3 regions of the Pseudonocardia sp. CA-142604 genome follow, and region 3 is predicted to be linked to each of the others. Evidence: riboswitches for the same ligand, from Rfam matches in the RefSeq annotation. Region 3 holds a riboswitch; each other region holds the start of a gene.
What was found. Region 3 has a riboswitch for cobalamin ahead of metE (5-methyltetrahydropteroyltriglutamate--homocysteine S-methyltransferase). Riboswitches for the same ligand answer to the same signal wherever they lie in the genome.

Region 1 (5,845 bases), 2.9 Mb from region 3:
CGGAACCGCTCAGGGCCCGCGGTCATGGGGAACAGGGCGAGCGACTCGCGCCCCTCCACCAGCGACGTCCCGCTGCGCGCGGCCAGGTCCTGCATCGCGGTGATGCCGGGTACCAGCTCGACCGACAGCTCCCCCACCACCGCACGCACGGATGCGGCGAGGTAGGTGAACGTCGAGTACACGCACGGATCGCCGATCGTCGCGAACACCGCCGTGCCGCCCGGATGCCGGTCGAACCAGCGCGCCACCTGCGCGGCAGCCGCGTCCCAGGCCTCTTCCCGGCGCTGCGTGTGCTCCCGGTCGTGCAGCGCGAACACCACGCGCTCGATCCGCCACGCCTCGGCGTAGAAGAGCGCGGTCTGCTCGGCGCGTCCGGTCTCGCCGGAGTCGGCGACGGGCACGAACACGATGTCGGCCGAACCCAGCAGGTTGGCCGCCTTGACCGTGACGAGCTCCGGGTCGCCAGGACCGACCCCCACCCCCACCAGCGTGCCTGCCATCACGCGCCCTCCCCTTCGAGGTCGCCTTCGAGGTCGAGGTAGGTCTGACGCAGCCGGTCGAGCACGGTGTCGTCCGGCTTGGCCCACAGCCCGCGGTCGGCGGCCTCCAGCAGCCGCTCGGTGATCCCGCGCAGCGCCCACGGGTTCGACCGCTGCATGAACTCCCGGTTGGTGGCGTCGAAGACGTAGCTCTCGGCGAGCTGGGCGTACATCCAGTCGTCCACCACGCCCGCCGTGGCGTCGTACCCGAAGAGGTAGTCGACGGTGGCGGCGAGCTCGAACGCGCCCTTGTACCCGTGGCGCTGCATCGCCGCGATCCACTTGGGGTTCACCACGCGCGCCCGGAAGACCCGCTTGGTCTCCTCGGCGAGCGTCCGCGTCCGCACGGCGTCGGTCACGGCGGAGTCGCCGACGTACGCGGCGGGCGAGCGCCCGGTCAGCGCACGCACCATCGCGACCATCCCGCCGTGATACTGGAAGTAGTCGTCGGAGTCGACGATGTCGTGCTCGCGGGTGTCCTGGTTCTTCGCCGCCACCGCGATCCGGCGGAACGACTGCTCCATGTCCGCCCGCGCCTCGCGCCCGTCCAGTCCGCGGCCGTAGGCGTACCCGCCCCAGACGGCGTAGACCTCGGCGAGGTCGGCGTCGCTGCGCCAGTTGCGGGCGTCGATCAGCGGAAGCAACCCCGCCCCGTAGGCGCCGGGCTTCGAGCCGAAGATCCGGGACGTGGCGCGGCGGCGGTCGCCGTGCAGTGCCACGTCCTCCTCGACGTGGGCCCGCAGGTGGTTCTGCTCGGCGGGCTCGTCCAGCTCGGCGACCATCCGGATGGCGTCGTCGAGCAGCGCGATGACGTGCGGGAACGCGTCGCGGAAGAACCCGGAGATGCGCACGGTGACGTCGATGCGCGGGCGGCCCAGCTCCTGCGCCATCACGACCTCGACGCCGGTGACACGCCGCGAGGCGTCGTCCCAGACGGGGCGGCAGCCGATCAGCGCGAGGATCTCCGCGATGTCGTCGCCCTGGGTACGCATCGCCGACGTGCCCCAGACCGTCAGGCCGACGCTGCGGGGGTACGTGCCGGTGTCGGCGAGGTGGCGGGCGACCAGCGAGTCGGCCAGCGCGCTCCCGATCTCCCACGCCGAGCGTGACGGGATCGCCTTGGGGTCCACCGAGTAGAAGTTGCGCCCGGTCGGGAGCACGTTCACCAGGCCGCGCGTCGGCGAGCCGGACGGCCCCGCCGGGACGTAGCCACCGTCGAGGGCGTGCAGCACGCCGGTGACCTCGTCGGTGGTGCGCTCCAGCCGTGGCACGACCTCCGCGCACCCGAACTCCAGCACGGCCACGACGTCGGGGATCTCCTCGCCGAGCAGCTCCGCGCAGACCGCAGCGGGTCCGCTCCACCCACGGGCCTGCACCCCGGTGACGAGCGCGCGAGCGACCCCCTCCAGCACATCGACGAGATCGGCCCCGGTGACAGCGGGCCCCCCGGCGAGCGCGACGAGCCGCGCCAACGGAGTCCCCACCGAACCAGCGGCACTCTCGTCCGTCAGGTCGACACCGATGACCCGCTCGTCCGGCCCAGGTGCGAGCACGGGCGGCAGCACCACCCCGACCGAACCAACGGCACTCTCGCCCGCTGGATCCGCGAGAACGGCCCGCTCGTCCGGCTTCGCGATCGGTTCGCCGGGTGCGGCGAGGAGGGTCTGCTCGTCCAGGCCCGCCCATGCCGCCAGCGCCGCTCGGAGACCGGGGAGTGCGCGCTTCCCGCCCCAGACCTGCGTCGCGCGCAGGATCGAGAGCACGAGGTTGATCTGTGCCTCGTCGCGCGGTGCCGCACCGAGGATGTGCAACCCGTCGCGGATCTGGACGTCCTTGACCTCGCACAGGTAGCCGTCGATGTGCAGGACGAAGTCGTCGAACTCCTGCTCCCCCGGCGCCGTGTCGACGTGCAGGTCGTGGTGCAGCTGCGCGGTGGTGACGACCTCCCAGATGCGGGCGCGCAGAGCCGGGAGCTTCGCCGGGTCCATCGCCGCGACGGTGGCGTACTCGTCGAGGAGCTGCTCGAGCTTGGCCATCTCGCCGTAGGTGTCGGCGCGCGCCATCGGCGGCACGAGATGGTCGACGACCACGGCGTGCCCGCGGCGCTTGGCCTGCGTGCCCTCGCCGGGGTCGTTGACGATGAACGGGTAGATCAGCGGCAGCTCGCCGAGCACGGCGTCGGGGGCGCACTCCGCCGACAGCCCCAGCCCCTTGCCGGGCAGCCATTCGAGCGTGCCGTGCTTGCCGAGGTGGATCACGGCGTCGGCGCCGAACTCGTGGTCGAGCCACCGGTACGCGGCCAGGTAGTGGTGCGAGGGCGGCAGGTCCGGGTCGTGGTAGATCGCCACCGGATTCTCGCCGAACCCGCGCGGCGGCTGGATCATCAGCACCACGTTCCCGAACTGCAGAGATGCCAGCACGACGGCCGCGTCGTCTCCGCTTCCGTCGACGTAGAGCGAGCCCGGCGGCTCGCCCCAGTGCTCGCGGATCCCGTCGGTGAGCTCGTCGGGCAGCGCGTCGAACCAGCGGCGGTAGTCGGCGAGGCGCACCCGCGACGGAGCGGCGGCCAGCTGCTCCTCCGTGAGCCACTCGACGTCGTGCCCGCCGGCGGCGATCAACGTGTGGATGAGCGCGTCGGAGTCCTCGGGGAAGTCGCCGACGGTGTACCCGGCGTCGCGCAGGGCGCGCAGCAGCAAGACGGCGGACGCCGGCGTGTCCAGCCCGACCGCGTTGCCGACCCGGGCGTGCTTCGTCGGGTAGCTGGACAGCACCACGGCGAGCTTCCGGTCGGCCACGGGTGTGGCCCGCAGCCGGGCGTGCCGCACCGCGATCCCGGCGAGCCGGGCAGCGCGCTCCGGGTCGGCGACGTACACCGGCACGTCATCACCGGGGGCCGTCTCCTTGAACGAGAACGGCACCGTGATCAACCGGCCGTCGAACTCCGGGATCGCCACCTGCATCGCGGCGTCCATCGGCGACAGCGCCGCGTCGGACTCCGCCCAGGTCGCCCGGGACGTGGTCAGGCAGAGCCCTTGCAGCACCGGCACGTCGAGCGTCGCGAGCGCACCGGCGTCCCACGAGTCCTCCTCGCCGCCCGCCACGGCGTCGCTCGCCCGGGTGCCGCCCGCCGCGAGCACCGTGGCGACCAGGGCGTCGGCGTGGCCGAGCAGCTCCATCAGCGCCGGGTCGGCGCCGCGCAGCGATCCACAGAACACCGGCAGCGCGTTGGCTCCGCGGGCCTCGATCGCGTCGCAGAGCGTGTCGACGAACGCGGTGTTCCCCGACAGCTCGTGGGCGCGGTAGAACACCACACCGACGGTCGGACGGCCGGGGCGCTGCTCACGCTCGCCGCGCACCCCGAACTCGGGAGCCGGTGCGGGCGCGGCGAACCCCTCGCCGGTCAGGAGCACCGTGTCGGACAGGAACCGGTGCAGCTCACGGAGGTTGTCCAGGCCGCCGGCGGCGAGGTAGGCGAGCGCCTCGGACGCCACGCCCGCAGGCACCGTCGATGCCGCCATGAGCTCGGCGTCCGGTGCGGCCTCGCCGCCGAGCAGCACCACCGGCCGCCCCGACGCCACCAGCGCATCCACGCCTTCGGGCCAGGCCCGCCGTCCGCCGAGCAATCGCAGCACCACCACCGACACCCCGTCGAGCAGCGCGGGCAGCCCCGCGGGCTCGACGCGTGCCGGGTTGGCCGTGCGGTAGAGCGCTCCGGAGCTGCGGGCGGCCAGCAGTTCCGTGTCGGCGGTGGACAACAGCAGGACGGGGCCGGCGTCTCCACCAGCGCTGCGCAGTGACGGCCCTGTCTGGGCGCCCATCGCTCCTCCTCGAGGGTCCGCGCCCTCTGCTCGGGGACGTACGACGGCGGCGAGTGTCCTGGCTCCCGGATCAGCGCGAACCGTCCGACCTTCCCGCCTCTCGGCAGTGGTCATTCGGCTGGACGTCCGCTCCCCGGTGACAGTGGCGGGACCGCGCCGGATTCACACCGGCTTCCTCCACTGCCGTCCGTCACACCAGATCACAGCGCCGTACCCGCGGTCAACGAGAGGTCAAGCACCAGCCGGTGCGCCCGACGGCCCGTCAGTCGGAATCGAGCTCGGTCACGTGGTCGCCTGCCGCGGTGGCGAGCAGGCGGACGCGTTCCAGGTCGGCCACGCCCTCCTCGCCGTGGACGTTGGCCGCTACCAGGTCGGCGGCTGTGCGTGCGGCCGCCGCGGCGATCCGGACCGCGGCCACGGCGTCCCCGCGAAGCTGCTGGTTGCCGTGCCGGGCGAGGCCCGCGGCCAGCTCGGCGACCTCCGCGGCGAGCTCTCCGACCTCCGCGGGCACCCCGATCGCGCCCCGCCGGGCCTCGGCGACGGCAACGGGCCGTCCGGGATCGTCGTGCGGGAGCCGGACGGCCGCGAGGAACGTCCCATACGCGATGGCGTCGGCATCCGCGAGCGCCGCCGCGCGGTGGCGCAGATCGTCGCTCCTGGTGGCCGCGGCCCCGTCGCCGAACCTCGACGCCATCCCGGTGAGTGCCGCCGCCATCGCCGTGGCCAGGGCCGCAGCACCGCCACCGCCCGGCGCGGGCGTGCGCGCGGCCATCACGTCGAGCAGGTCGCGGACGGTCAGGTCGAGCAGTGAACCCCTGGCTTCCGCCACGTTCGGCTCCTCCGATCGAGACGTAGGTCAGTCAGTGACGGAGTCGGAGACCAGGCCGGCGACCGGGCCGATCACGACCACCGCCGGCGGCCGGATCCCCTGCTCCTGCACGGCATCAGCCACCGTAGCCAGCGTGGCGCGGACCGCGCGTTGAACCCGCATCGTGCCGTCCTGCACCACCGCGACGGGAGTGTCGGCCGGGCGGCCGCCCTCGATCAGCGTCTCCGCGAACAGACCGATCCGCTCCACCGCCATCAGCAGCACGAGCGTGCCGCGCAACCGCGCCAGCGCCTCCCAGTCGACGAGGCTGCGTGGGTCGCCGGGCCGCACGTGCCCGGAGACCACCACGATCTCGTGGGCCACGCCGCGGTGGCTCACCGGCACATCGGCGACAGCCGGTGCGGCGAACGCGCTGGTCACGCCCGGGACGACGGTGACCGGCACACCCGCCTCGGCGCACGCGAGCACCTCCTCGAACCCCCGGCCGAAGACGTACGGGTCGCCGCCCTTGAGCCGCACCACGAACTTCCCGGCCCGCACGTGCTCCACCAGCAACTCGTTGATCCGGGCCTGGTTCATCGCACGCCCGTAGGGGATCTTCGCCGCGTCGATCACCTCGACGTGCGGGGCGAGCGAGTCGAGCAGCTCGCGGGGGCCGA
Region 2 (5,845 bases), 3.0 Mb from region 3:
GGCGCTGCCCGACGGGGCGTCGTCGGCACGCACGCAGAAGATCCGCCGCCGCTGCGCCTCGTCGGCGACCGCCGCGTTCACGGCAGGATCATCGGCGCAGGCCACCGCGTACCAGGCCTCGTCGAGATCGCCGTCGCGGTACCGGCGGGCGGTCCAGCGCAGCTCCTGCGCCGTGGCCATCCCCTCGACGGCCGGCGTGACCTCGGGCGCCACGACCTCCACGTCGGCACCGGCCGCCAGGAGCCCGACGACCCGCCGCTGCGCCACCGTGCCGCCACCGATCACGACGACCCGGCGCCCGGCCAGGTCGAGACCGACGAGGTAGTGCTCGCTCATCGCAATCCCTCGCTGCGCTCGGTCAGCGCTGCGCGAAAGCGCTGTACCGATGATTCGCTCGCACACTCGCTCATACTCACTCCCCAACGACCGCGTCGACGCGCGCATGCCCGTGGCCGTGCCCATGGCCGTGCGCCGGGTCGTCCGGATGATGGTGGGGAGTCTGCGCCGCGCCGAGCTTGTCCTCGAACCCGGGGAGCAGCACCCGGTAGGCGCAGGTGTCGCAGTTCATCCTGATGTCGCCGTGCAGCGCCTCCCGGTAGCGCTCGACGACCAGCCCGGCGAGCTCGTCACAGTCGCCGAGGTAGTCCGCGACGCGGACCTCGACGTCCGGGTGCTCCACCCCGAACGCCAGGGACTGTTCGACGACCCGGCGCGGCAGCACGCCGTCGAACAGGAAGTAGGGCGCCACGACGACGCGGCGTGCCCCGAGCGCCCGGCACCGCGCGAGCCCGGTGGCGACATCCGGCCGGGCGAGCGAGACGAACGCGGGCTCGACGAAGTCGTACGCCCTGCCCTCCTGCAGCAGCCGGGCGACCTTGCAGACCTCGGCGTTGGCGTCCGGGTCCGTGGATCCGCGCCCGACCAGCAGCACGGCCGTGCCGGTGCCGTCCTCGCCGTTCAGCGCAGCCGCGATCCGCTCGTCCAGCAACTCCTGCAGCACCGGGTGCGGGCCGAGCGGGCGGCCGAACACGTAGCTGGTGGCCGGGTCGCGCAGCACCTCCCGCTGCAGGGCAGCGGGGATGTCGCCTTTGGCGTGCCCGGCGCCCACCAGCACCATGGGCACCGCCGCCATCGTGGAATGGCCACGACCTGCCAGCGCCGTCCATGCCTCGTGCACGGTCGGCTGCGACAGCTCGATGAACCCGCCGTCCACGTCGACGCCCTCGGCTGCGAGCCGGCGCCGCACTCGTCCGGTGAACGCCACGAACTCGGCGACGCCCGTGGCGTCCACCGTTCCGTGGCCGACCAGCAGCACCGGCGGGACGTTCATGCGGTCTCCTCGCTGTACAGCAACGCGTTGACGGCGGCGGCCGTCGCGGCGGCCCCACCCCGTTCGGAGCGGTTGGACACTGCGGGCAACCCGGCGGCGCGCAGCCCGGCCTTCGCCGCCACCGCGCCGACGAACCCGACGGGCAGCCCCACCACGAGCGGTGTGGTGACCAGGCCCGATGCGGCGCACCGCAGCAGTTCGACCAGCGCGGTGGGGGCGTTGCCGATGGCCCAGACGGCGCCGGATGGATGCTCACGAACGGCGGCGCGGATCCCCGCCGCCGAGCGCGTGAGCCCGTCGGCAGCCGCGAGTTCACGCACACCGGGCAGGTCGAGGGCGACCGTGGCGGGCCGGGAGGTGACACCTACCGCGACCATGCGCACATCCGTCACGAGCGGCGCCCCGGCGAGCAGCGCGGCGCGGCCCGCGCGCAGTGCCTGCTCGTCGCAGACCAGGTCACCGGCCCAGCTCGGGTCGGCGCTGGTGTGGACCACTCGCTCGACGACCGCACGGGTCAGCGGCGGCAGATCGGTGGTGTCGAGGCGCGAACGCAGGATCGCGTACGACTCCACCTCGATGGGGTGCACGCTGCTGCGCACGCTCGTTCTCCTCCCCGGGTGTCCGCGCCCGGACGGGTCGATGGCCATCGGCGGCGTGGGTCTGGCTCCCCCGACGAACCGGGGTCACAGTGGCGGGACCGCTCCGGATTCGCACCGGGTTCCTCGCTGCCGATCGATCGCGAGCATAACCCGAGCTCTCCGCGAACACGGAGAACCGCAGGCCAGGTGGACGATCATCGGGTGATCCAGCGGTATCCGCGGGGGGTGACCATCCGTCCGGCGACCATCCGCGTCGCCGACGATCCCACGACCACGGTGGTGAGCATGTCCACCTCGGCGGGGTCGAAGTCCGCCAGCGCGGCGGTCCACACCCGCTGCCCAGGCCGGCCCGCCTGCCGCACCGCGCCAATGGGAGTGGTGGGCGGCCGGTGCGCCCGGAACGCATCGAGGGCCGCGCCGAGCTGCCAGTGCCGGTCGCGGCTGCGCGGGTTGTAGAAGCAGGTGACGAGATCCGCCGCCGCGGCGGCCGCCACGCGCTGCTCGATGACCTCCCACGGCGTGTGCAGGTCCGAGAGCGAGATCAGCACGTGGTCGTGGCCGAGCGGGGCCCCGAGCAGGGACGCGGCGGCGAGCGCTGCGGTCACCCCGGGCACCCCGACCACCTCGATGTCAGCCCCTGCGCCCTGTAGCGCCGGGCTCGCCATCGCGTACACCCCGGCGTCGCCGGAGCCGATCAGGGCCACGGCGTGCCCCTTCGCGGCGAGGGCGACGGCGTCGGCGGCGCGCTGCTCCTCGTCGCCGAGCCCGCTGGCGCGCACCTCGGTGCCCGGCCGCAGCAGGTGGCGCACCTGGTCGACGTACTGGTCGAGCCCCACCACGATCGACGCGCGGCGCAGCTCCGCCTCGGCCCGCGGCACCCGCAGGTCGGCGGCACCGGGCCCGAGCCCGACGATCGCGAGCCGTCCGCGGGGGCGGATCCGGGCGGCCGCGACCGTCACGTTGTCGCCCTTGATCTTCTCGACGACCAGCTCGACGGGCGCCCCGGCAGCCAGATCGGCCGCGGCATGCAGCGCTGCCGCCTCCGCGACACTGGCCGTGCCCACCTCCCTCCGCACGACCTCGCTGGGGTTGGGCACCTCGACCGCAGCCAGCGCGGCGGCCGGGTAGGTGCGCAGCGGGGCCGGGGCGATCGCGGCGAGGATGCCGGACTCGGCAGCCTTCAGATCGACGCTCGCGTAGGCGCGGACCGCGCGGAGGTCGAGGCCGTACTCGGTCTCCAACCGGCTCAGCGTCGCCGCCACCGCCTCCGCCGGAACGCCGCGGGCGCTCCCGATCCCCACGACGAGCGTGGGAGGCACGAGCCGGGTGACCGCGGTGCCGTCCCCACCCCGCGAGTCGCCTGTTTCGCCGACCAGGGCCCCGGAACCGACCCCTGCCCCGGCCTGCGCACGGGCGACACCCGCGGTTTCGGCAGGGGCTCCCGCTCCGGTGGCGTTCTGCTCGACAGCATCGCTCGCCGCCACGCTCCGGGCGGCCGGCGTCCTCCGGTCCGCGGCGGCGTCCGGGTCCTGCGCCGCGTGGGCGGTCGGTGTGCCCGGGGCTCCGACCTCCTCCTGGGAGCCGCTGCGTTCCTCGGCTAGGGCGACGCGGTCGGTGATCACGATCGTGTGGCGGATCTCGCCGGTCGTGGGCGGGAAGGGGGGCAGCGGGAAGCCCAGCGGGTTCTCCAGGCGCGCGGCCCCGTCCAGGAGCGCCGTGCCGGCAGCGGCGAGGTCGCCGCCGACGGCCGCACCGAGCAGCTGCACCAGCTCGTCGAGGCCCGTGCTGCCCACCGCGTCGGACGCCGTGGTGATCACCGGCTGGGCACCCAGCAGCGTCGCGACCCGGGTGGCCAGCGCGTTCGCCCCACCTTCGTGGCCGCCGGTGAGCGCCACGGCGAAGCGGCGCGCCTCGTCCACGCAGACCACGCCGGGGTCGGTGCGCTTGTCGGCCAGCAACGGGGCGACCAGCCGCACGGTCGCCCCGGTGGCGAGGAAGAACACCGCCCCGTCCAGCCCGGGCCACAGCGTCGGCAACTCGCCGAGCTCGTGCGCGGTGGCGCCGAGCGGGCCTGCCACCTCGGCGGCGGCCCGGCGGCCTGCCTCGGTGACGGCGAACAGCGCGATCGTCATCGATCCTGAACCTCTCCCCAGACGAGCGTGATCGGATTGGTGGCCGCGAGCCGCACCGACCCGTCGGGCAGCTCCGCCAGGCGGCTCGCCGCCACCTGCACGCCGCCGACGGCGTATCCGGCGGCCGTGAGGGCGGCGCGGGTCGGAGCGACCCGGTCCAGCGCGGCGAGTGCGACGACGATCCGCCGCGGTCCGACGGCCGCCGCCGCGGCGACGACCTCCGGCCCTCCGCCGCCCACGAACACGGCGTCCGGGTGCGGGAGCCCGGCGAACACGTCGGGCGCCACGCCCGGTACCACCCTGACCTCGACGCCGTGGGCGCTCGCATTGGCCCGCACCCGGGCGACGTCGTCGTCCCGCCGCTCCACCGCGAGTACCGCCGCGCCGAGCCGGGCGCACTCGACCGCGACCGATCCCGACCCGGCACCGACGTCCCAGACCAGCGTGCCCGGACGGGGCGCGAGGCGGGGCAGCGCGACGGCCCGCACCTCGGCCTTCGTCACCATCCCCGCGCGGTGCTCGAACGCCTCGTCGGGCAACGCCCACCCGCCGGGCGGGGGCGCCGGCTCGCCACCGGCGTACCAACCCCGGCTCGCCGCCTTCTCATCGAGCCGCAAGCACAGCAGCACGCTCAGCGGATTCCACGAACGGGCTGCAGCCTCTGCGGCCGGCACCGTCGTCACCCGCTCGTCCGGACCGCCGAGGTCCTCGGCCACGACGAGGGTGCGCGGCCACCCGTCCAGCGCGGCACCGATCTCGGCAGGCCCGGCGCCCGGCCCGGTGAGCACGGCCGTGGCCCCCCGCGCACGGCAGACGTTCACCGCGGGACCCAGGGCACGCCCGTGCGCGCTGACCACCGCCACGTCGTCCCACGATCGGCCGGCCCGGGCGACCAGCACCTGCACGCTCGACAGCGCAGGCAGCACGACGGGCTCGTGACCGTGCTCACGCAGCAGGCGGACGATCCCGAAGAAGCCAGGGTCGCCGCTGGCCAGCACCACGGCCCGGCGCCCGGCGAGCTTCTCGAGCGCGGGTCCGACGGGCCCGAGCACGAGCTGCTCCGCCCCGGCGGGCACCGACAGCCGCTGCACATGCCGCGCCGCCCCGACCACGACCTCCGCCGCAGCCAGCGCCGACTCGGCCCCCGGAGGCAGTGGCCCCCCATCGACCCCGATGACGGTGATCGTCACGCTGCCACCCGCCCCGTGCCCATGGGCCCCGACGACCTCCGGAACGAACGGCACGCTCGGCGGAGAGGTTCGTGCGGAAGGGCCGCTCGTTTTCTCACGGGGCCGGGCGTCCTGCGGCGCGGGCGGCCCGCAGTTCCCGGCGGGCGGCCGCGTCGGGCTTGCGGAACGTGTGGAAGTGCCCGGGGTGGTAGAGGTGACTGCGGGTGCCCGCCGACCCGAGCGCCGGGCCGACCAGGAACAACGTCTGCCGCCACAGCTTGCGCTCCTTGCACACGGCCTCGACCTCGTCGAGCCGGCAACGCAGCGTCAACTCGTCGGGCCAGCTGGTGCGGTAGGCGACCACGACGGGGGTCTCGTCCGGGTAGCCGCCTGCGCGCAGCTCGTCGACCATCTGGGCCGTGCGCGCCGCGGACAGGAAGATCGCCATCGTGGTGCCGTGGCGGGCGAACTCGCGCAGCTTCTCCCGCTCCGGCATCGGGGTCTTGCCGCCTTCGAGCCGCGTGAGCACCACCGACTGGGCCACCTCGGGGATCGTCAGCTCCCGGCCCGCGACGGCTGCGGCGGCTCCGAACGCGGAGACGCCGGGCACGATCT
Region 3 (5,845 bases):
GCACCGTCTCGGCCAGGTCGGCTGGGGACGCCGCTGGTGCGCCCTGGGCGCGGACCGGGGCGGCGATGTCGAAGGCGATGATGTCCGCGCCTTCCGCCGCGAGACGCACAGCGTGGTTTCGTCCCTGCCCGCGGGCCGCGCCGGAGATCAGCGCGACCTTGCCCGTCATTCGTTGTGTCATCCTCGCTCAGGCCGCCTCGAAGGCCTGCACCGCCGCGACGAACTGCTCCGGATCGAAGTCCATCGCCTGGTGCCCCTGGCCCCGCATCGGCACGACGTCCGCGCCGGGCACCCGCTCGACAACCGCGTCCACCGCCAGCCGGAAACAGGCCGGGCTCTCCGTGCCGGCGAAGAGCCGCACCGGCACCGAGATCTTGCCCAACCGCTCGTCGGCGACGAACGCCTCGACGCACTCCACTTCACGCGGGATCGTGTGCGCCGCCTCCACCCGCGTCCGCCAGAAGTCCGTTCCGCGCACGTCGTCCACGGCGGACTGAGGCAGCTGGAGCGCCTCGCGCACGAAGATCGTCAGGATCTCCTCCGGGTCGGCGGTGGCCCGCATCCGGGCCACGGTCTCGGGCGGGATCACGAACCCGCCGGGCTCGGGCCGCGGCGGCTCGTAGGCCACCAGCCTGCCGAACGCGCCGGTGATCTGGGCCGCGTGCAGCGCGCAGAGCGCGCCGTAGGAGTGCGCGACGACGAAGACGTCCCCACCGAGGTACTCCGCGACCGCGGCGATGTCCTCGGCCTCCCGCCAGATGTCGTACGCGGGCGCCTCTCGGGTGCTGAGCCCTCGGCCGCGCCGGTCGAGCATGTGGACGCGGTAGTGCCGCGCCAGTTGTTCCTGGACCGGCGCCCACCGGCGCCGATCGGCGGCCGCGCCGTGGACGAGCAGCATCGGCGGCCCGTCGCCGACGGTCTCGAATCCGAGTTCCGTACCGTCCGGCGAAACGACTGTGCTCGGCATGACGCCGATGCTAACGAGATTCCAGCGTTCGCTCGCCTTTCCGCACTGTGATCGTCGCAAGAATGATTGGAAGGCTCATGGCAATGAAAGGAGAAGGCTTTTACCAGATTGGGTGAGGGCTTTTCTTCGTGGCCCGGGCTGACGGTGACCGGTGTGCAATGCGAGAAGTACCTGCACTTCATCACCCGACCGCCGTGCCGAGTAGCTCGGTCTCGCCCGGCGCCCCACCCGAGCCGGGCGGGGCGCCGTCGTGCGGAGGGTGCTCAGCCCGACGACCCCGAGCGCACCCCGGCAGCCGCCGCGACCAGGTTGCGCAACGTGGCGACGACCTCGGGCTCCCCGCGAGTCTTCAGCCCGCAGTCCGGGTTCGCCCAGAGCCGGTCGGGGCCGATCCGATCGAGGGCTGCACGCAGCAGCGCACCGATCTCCGCCTGGTCCGGAACTTCCGGGGAGTGCACGTCGTAGACGCCCGGCCCGAGCCCGCGCGGCACCCCGGCGCCGAGGACGTCGAGCACCTCCATCCGCGATCGGGCCGCCTCGACGGTCGTGACGTCGGCGTCGAGATCGTCGATGGCCCCGACGACGTCGCCGAACTCCGAGTAGCACAGGTGGGTGTGCACCTGGGTGGTATCGGCGACGCCGCCGGTGACCAGGCGGAACGCGTCGGTCGCCCAGGCCGAGTAGGCGGGCTGGGCGGCCGCACGCAGCGGCAGCAGCTCGCGCAGAGCGGGCTCGTCGACCTGGATGATCGGCAAGCCGGCCGCCTCCAGATCGCGGACCTCGTCGCGTAGGGCGAGCCCGACCTGGCGCGCGGTGTCGCTGAGGGGTTGGTCGTCGCGAACGAACGACCAGGCCAGGATCGTGACCGGCCCGGTCAGCATCGCCTTCATCGGGCGGTCGGTCAGGGACTGGGCGTAGGTGCTCCAGCCGACGGTGATCGGCTCGGGCCGGGAGACGTCCGAGTGCAGGATCGGCGGGCGCACGCATCGCGACCCGTAGGACTGCACCCAGCCGTGCTCCGTCGTGGCGAAGCCGTCGAGGTGCTCGGCGAAATACTGAACCATGTCGTTGCGCTCGGGCTCGCCGTGCACCAGGACGTCGAGCCCGATCTCCTCCTGCAGCCGGACCACCCGCTCGATCTCCGCGCGCATCCGGCGTTCGTACTCGGCCGCGTCGATCCGGCCGGCCCGGAACGCCGCACGGTCGCTGCGGATCGTCCTGGTCTGCGGGAAGGAGCCGATCGTGGTGGTCGGGACAGGCGGGAGGGTGAGCGCGGCCTGCTGGACCTTGGCTCGGATGTCGCCGGCCGGGCGGCGGTAGTGATCCGCGCCGAGGGCGTCGAGCCGGGCACGGACCCGGTCGTCGCGATGAGCCGGACGACCGGCGACGGCACGGGCCGCGGCCAGCTCACCTGCGACGTCCTCCTCCCCTGCCATCGCCCGGCCCAGAAGGATCACCTCGGCGACCTTCTCCCGGGCGAAGGCCAGCCGTTGCCGCAGCTCGTCCGGCAGTGCGGTCTCCCGGGCAGCGTCGTAGGGCACGTGCAGCAGCGAGCACGAGGTCGCGATCTCCACCCGGCCCGCGCTAGCCAGCAGTATCGCCGCCGTGCTCAGCGCCGTGTCGGGATCGGTGCGCCACACGTTGCGTCCCTCGACCACACCGGCCAGCACGGTCTTGTCCCGCAGCCCGGTCAGCCGGGCAGCCCCGGCGACATCGTCCGTCCCGGCGACCAGGTCCAGCGCGACGCCGTCGATGGGAGCCGAAGCGAGCACCGGCAGCGCCGGGCCGAGCGCGCCGAAGTAGCCCGCGACCAGCAGCGCAGGCCGCACGGTGAGTCCGCCGAGGTGGGCGTAGGCGCGGTGCAGCGCGTCGAGCTCGGCCGGGGTGCGGTCCGCGGCGAAGGCCGGCTCGTCCAGTTGCACCCACTCCGCCCCGGCCTCGGCCAGCTCTCCGAGCAGTTGCGCGTAGACCGGCAGGAGATCGTCGAGCAGGTCCAGTGGTGCGAACCCGGACACCGTCGACTTGCTGAGCAGCAGGAACGTGACCGGCCCGATCAGCACCGGCCGGGTCACGACGCCGTCGGCCAGGGCCTCGCGGAAGTCGTCGAGCGCGGTCCGCAGCCACGCACGGAACCGGGTGTCCGGGGAGAGCTCCGGCACCAGCGCCGGGACGCCCTCGGCGCCGCGGGCCATCGCGAACATGAGATCAAGCGGGTCACCGGCAGCGAACTCGGCGAACCGGGGCGGCACGGCACCCACGGCGAGCGCGGCGTCGAGCATCTGGTCGTAGAACGAGAACGTGTTGCCCGGCACGGAGCCCAGGCCGGTCATCTCGGCACGGGTGGCCCGGCGCAGTTCCACGGCGGTCGCCCGAAGCTCGTCCGCGGTGGTCTCGCGGCGCCAGTAGCGCTCGACGGCGCGCTTGAGCTCCCGATCCGGCCCGATTCGCGGGTATCCCAGGACGGTGCTGCCCAGGCGGGGGTGTTCTGTCACGGCTCTCTCCTCGCGAGCGGTGGTAGACCCGGAACGCACGCAGGAGCAGGCTCCGCGGGCACACCGGTGCCCGCATCCGCCCGGCCCACCCGCGAGGCCCCGGATCCGCGCACGCCGTCGGCGCACGCACCGGCGGCAGGTCTTCGGACTCGCGGGCGCGGCAGGTTGCCCTGCCGGACCTACTGACCGTCGCTTCCCAGGCTCACACCCAGTGCTTCATGACGGCGGTCGTTCCCGCTCACCGCTGCGGGGCAGTCCCGGACTCGCACCGGGTTCCCTCTTGCCTCACCCCGCCCGGAAGCGGAGTGAACCACCAGCGGCATCAGCCTAGTGATGGGGACACAAACTCGCACCCCACGATCTTGGGTCCGAACACAAACAGCTCTGCGCTCATCCCGGACGCGCAGGCGTGGAGGAGATGGCACTCTCGGGACATGCCGGAACGTGCGGAAGCGGACGTGCCCGCATTGATCGAGCAGCACCTCGACGATGCCGAGTCCGGCTGGAGCATGGGCGCGCCGGGCGCGATCGCCGAGTTCGTGCGGTCGTCGGACGAGCCCGCCCTGCGCACCGCGGGCGCTGTCGCCACGGATCGTGGCGGTATCCGCGTCACCGTTCCGCCGGGGTGCCGCCTCCTCGCGTACGAGACACCTGCGGGTCCCGACGACCACTGGAACCACGCCGTCGCCCTGTGCCTGCCGGTCGCAGAGGCCTACCGCGCCTGCCGCCGGGTGGTCACCGAACTCGGCGCCGACCCCGCGCCGCTGCGGTCCCAGGATGCGGGCGCCGTGCTGTTCGATCTCGGTCTCGGCACGCCGACCGTGGACGCCTGCGTCCGCACGGCCGACCCCGAACTGCTGGAGATCCTGCGCGCCGGCTGCGGTCGGCCGCTGTTCGAGCCCGGCTCGCCGCTCGCGGCCGCGCTGGTCGTGGCGGCGCCGCACCGCGTGTTCGACACCGCACTCGGGAGGGTCGAGGTGTACGCCGTGATCCCGCCACCGAGCGGCCGTTCCCCCGACGGCCCCCACACCCACCTGCTTCCCGCTCTGATGCGGGCCGGACGAACGCACGGCGCGACGGTCCCGGTCCCGGACGGGTGGGTGCCGTGCGCGCACCTCTACCCGCCGCACCCGCTCACCGACCGCAACGGCCTGCCACGGCCGTTCGACCCGGCGCGGCTCGCATCCTTCGAGGAGCTGCTGGCCCGCTACGGCGACCCCGCCCAGGCGCAGATCGCCACGGCGGTGCGGGCCGCCGTCCGGGCCGGTCACGGGCCTGCGGCCGGTCCACACCCCAGCGATCCGCCCGGCCGCGCCGCACTCGCGGTGGCACTGCGCAAACTCGCGCACATCGGCGCTCCCGACGGCGTGCTCACCGGATGGCGTCGGTCCACGCCGGCGCCGACCGACCTCCTCGACCCGGGCGGGGACCGCAACTCCGGATGACACGTGGGCCGTCGAACGTCCCACCGCGCGGTCACCGGGGATGGGCCCCGGGGCGGCCTATCCGACCTGGGCGATGACCTCGGCCATCCGGTCCCGGTGCTCCAGGGTCTCCGTCTCCGGGGCCGTCGGCAGGTGGAGCGTCACAGCTCGGCGCGGACTTCGCCCGGGGCAGCAGCTGACGCGCACGAGCCGGGACCGGGTCGCGGCGGTCGGGAACGGCCCCTGTCGCCGGGCGCGGATGCTGCGGGACCGCACGCTCGAAAAGCGGCGCACCGGTTGTTCACGCTTTTTTCGCCACAATTGACCCGTCGACCGTGTGCCATTCCCCACCACGCGCTGCCGACCTCGCGAAATGCGGTTAGCGTGCGCCGCGTGATCAACGCGTTCTGCCACTCGTGTCGGGCGATCACGTGACTTCAGGTAACGGCCACCGCGGATCACAGGTTCCCCAGTCGCCCTTCTTCGTGACCCCTGAGCAGTTCGAGCGGGTCAGCATGCACATCGGCGGCACCGCCGGGATCTGCTGGATCACGCTGGACCGGCCCGAGCGGCTCAACGCGTTCGACTGGCGCATGCTGGTCGAACTCCGGGCTGCGCTGTGGCAGGCGACGTTCGACGACGAGGTACGGGTGGTCGTCATCACCGGGGCGGGACGTGGATTCTGCGCTGGGCGCGACATCAACGACCTGCGGTGGCAGCGGGGCCTGCCGGGCAACAGCTATCGCTCCTACGTACGGACCAACCACGCCACCTTCGACGACGTCGAGAACATCGAGAAGCCCGTGATCGCGGCGATCAACGGGCCGTGCGCCGGCGGGGGCGTGGAACTCGCCGTGTCGTGCGATTTCCGTATCGCCGCCCAGAACGCGACGTTCGTACTTCCCGAAATCAGGATCGGGGTCATTCCGGCATCGGGGGCGTGTTCACGCATGAGCCGTCTC

Region 1: linked by a shared signal. The riboswitch ahead of cobN (cobaltochelatase subunit CobN) and the one ahead of metE (5-methyltetrahydropteroyltriglutamate--homocysteine S-methyltransferase) in region 3 are both predicted to bind cobalamin.
Region 2: linked by a shared signal. The riboswitch ahead of ACQPZQ_RS11420 (precorrin-8X methylmutase) and the one ahead of metE (5-methyltetrahydropteroyltriglutamate--homocysteine S-methyltransferase) in region 3 are both predicted to bind cobalamin.

What each region holds. Positions count from the first base shown of each region.
Region 1 is NZ_CP192045.1:2,502,965-2,508,809, reverse strand. It holds gene cobI (precorrin-2 C(20)-methyltransferase) at 1-500, opposite strand, end outside; gene cobN (cobaltochelatase subunit CobN) at 500-4,357, opposite strand; cobalamin riboswitch at 4,389-4,561, opposite strand; gene ACQPZQ_RS11435 (cyclodeaminase/cyclohydrolase family protein) at 4,620-5,186, opposite strand; gene cobA (uroporphyrinogen-III C-methyltransferase) at 5,214-5,845, opposite strand, start outside.
Region 2 is NZ_CP192045.1:2,496,873-2,502,717, reverse strand. It holds gene cobA (uroporphyrinogen-III C-methyltransferase) at 1-336, opposite strand, end outside; gene ACQPZQ_RS11425 (sirohydrochlorin chelatase) at 413-1,330, opposite strand; gene ACQPZQ_RS11420 (precorrin-8X methylmutase) at 1,327-1,929, opposite strand; cobalamin riboswitch at 1,965-2,121, opposite strand; gene cobJ (precorrin-3B C(17)-methyltransferase) at 2,124-4,061, opposite strand; gene cbiE (precorrin-6y C5,15-methyltransferase (decarboxylating) subunit CbiE) at 4,058-5,251, opposite strand; gene cobM (precorrin-4 C(11)-methyltransferase) at 5,346-5,845, opposite strand, start outside.
Region 3 is NZ_CP192045.1:5,451,197-5,457,041, forward strand. It holds gene ACQPZQ_RS24700 (mycofactocin-coupled SDR family oxidoreductase) at 1-169, opposite strand, end outside; gene ACQPZQ_RS24705 (alpha/beta fold hydrolase) at 188-967, opposite strand; gene metE (5-methyltetrahydropteroyltriglutamate--homocysteine S-methyltransferase) at 1,231-3,459, opposite strand; cobalamin riboswitch at 3,577-3,789, opposite strand; gene ACQPZQ_RS24715 (DUF6925 family protein) at 3,894-4,904, shown strand; gene ACQPZQ_RS24720 (enoyl-CoA hydratase/isomerase family protein) at 5,369-5,845, shown strand, end outside.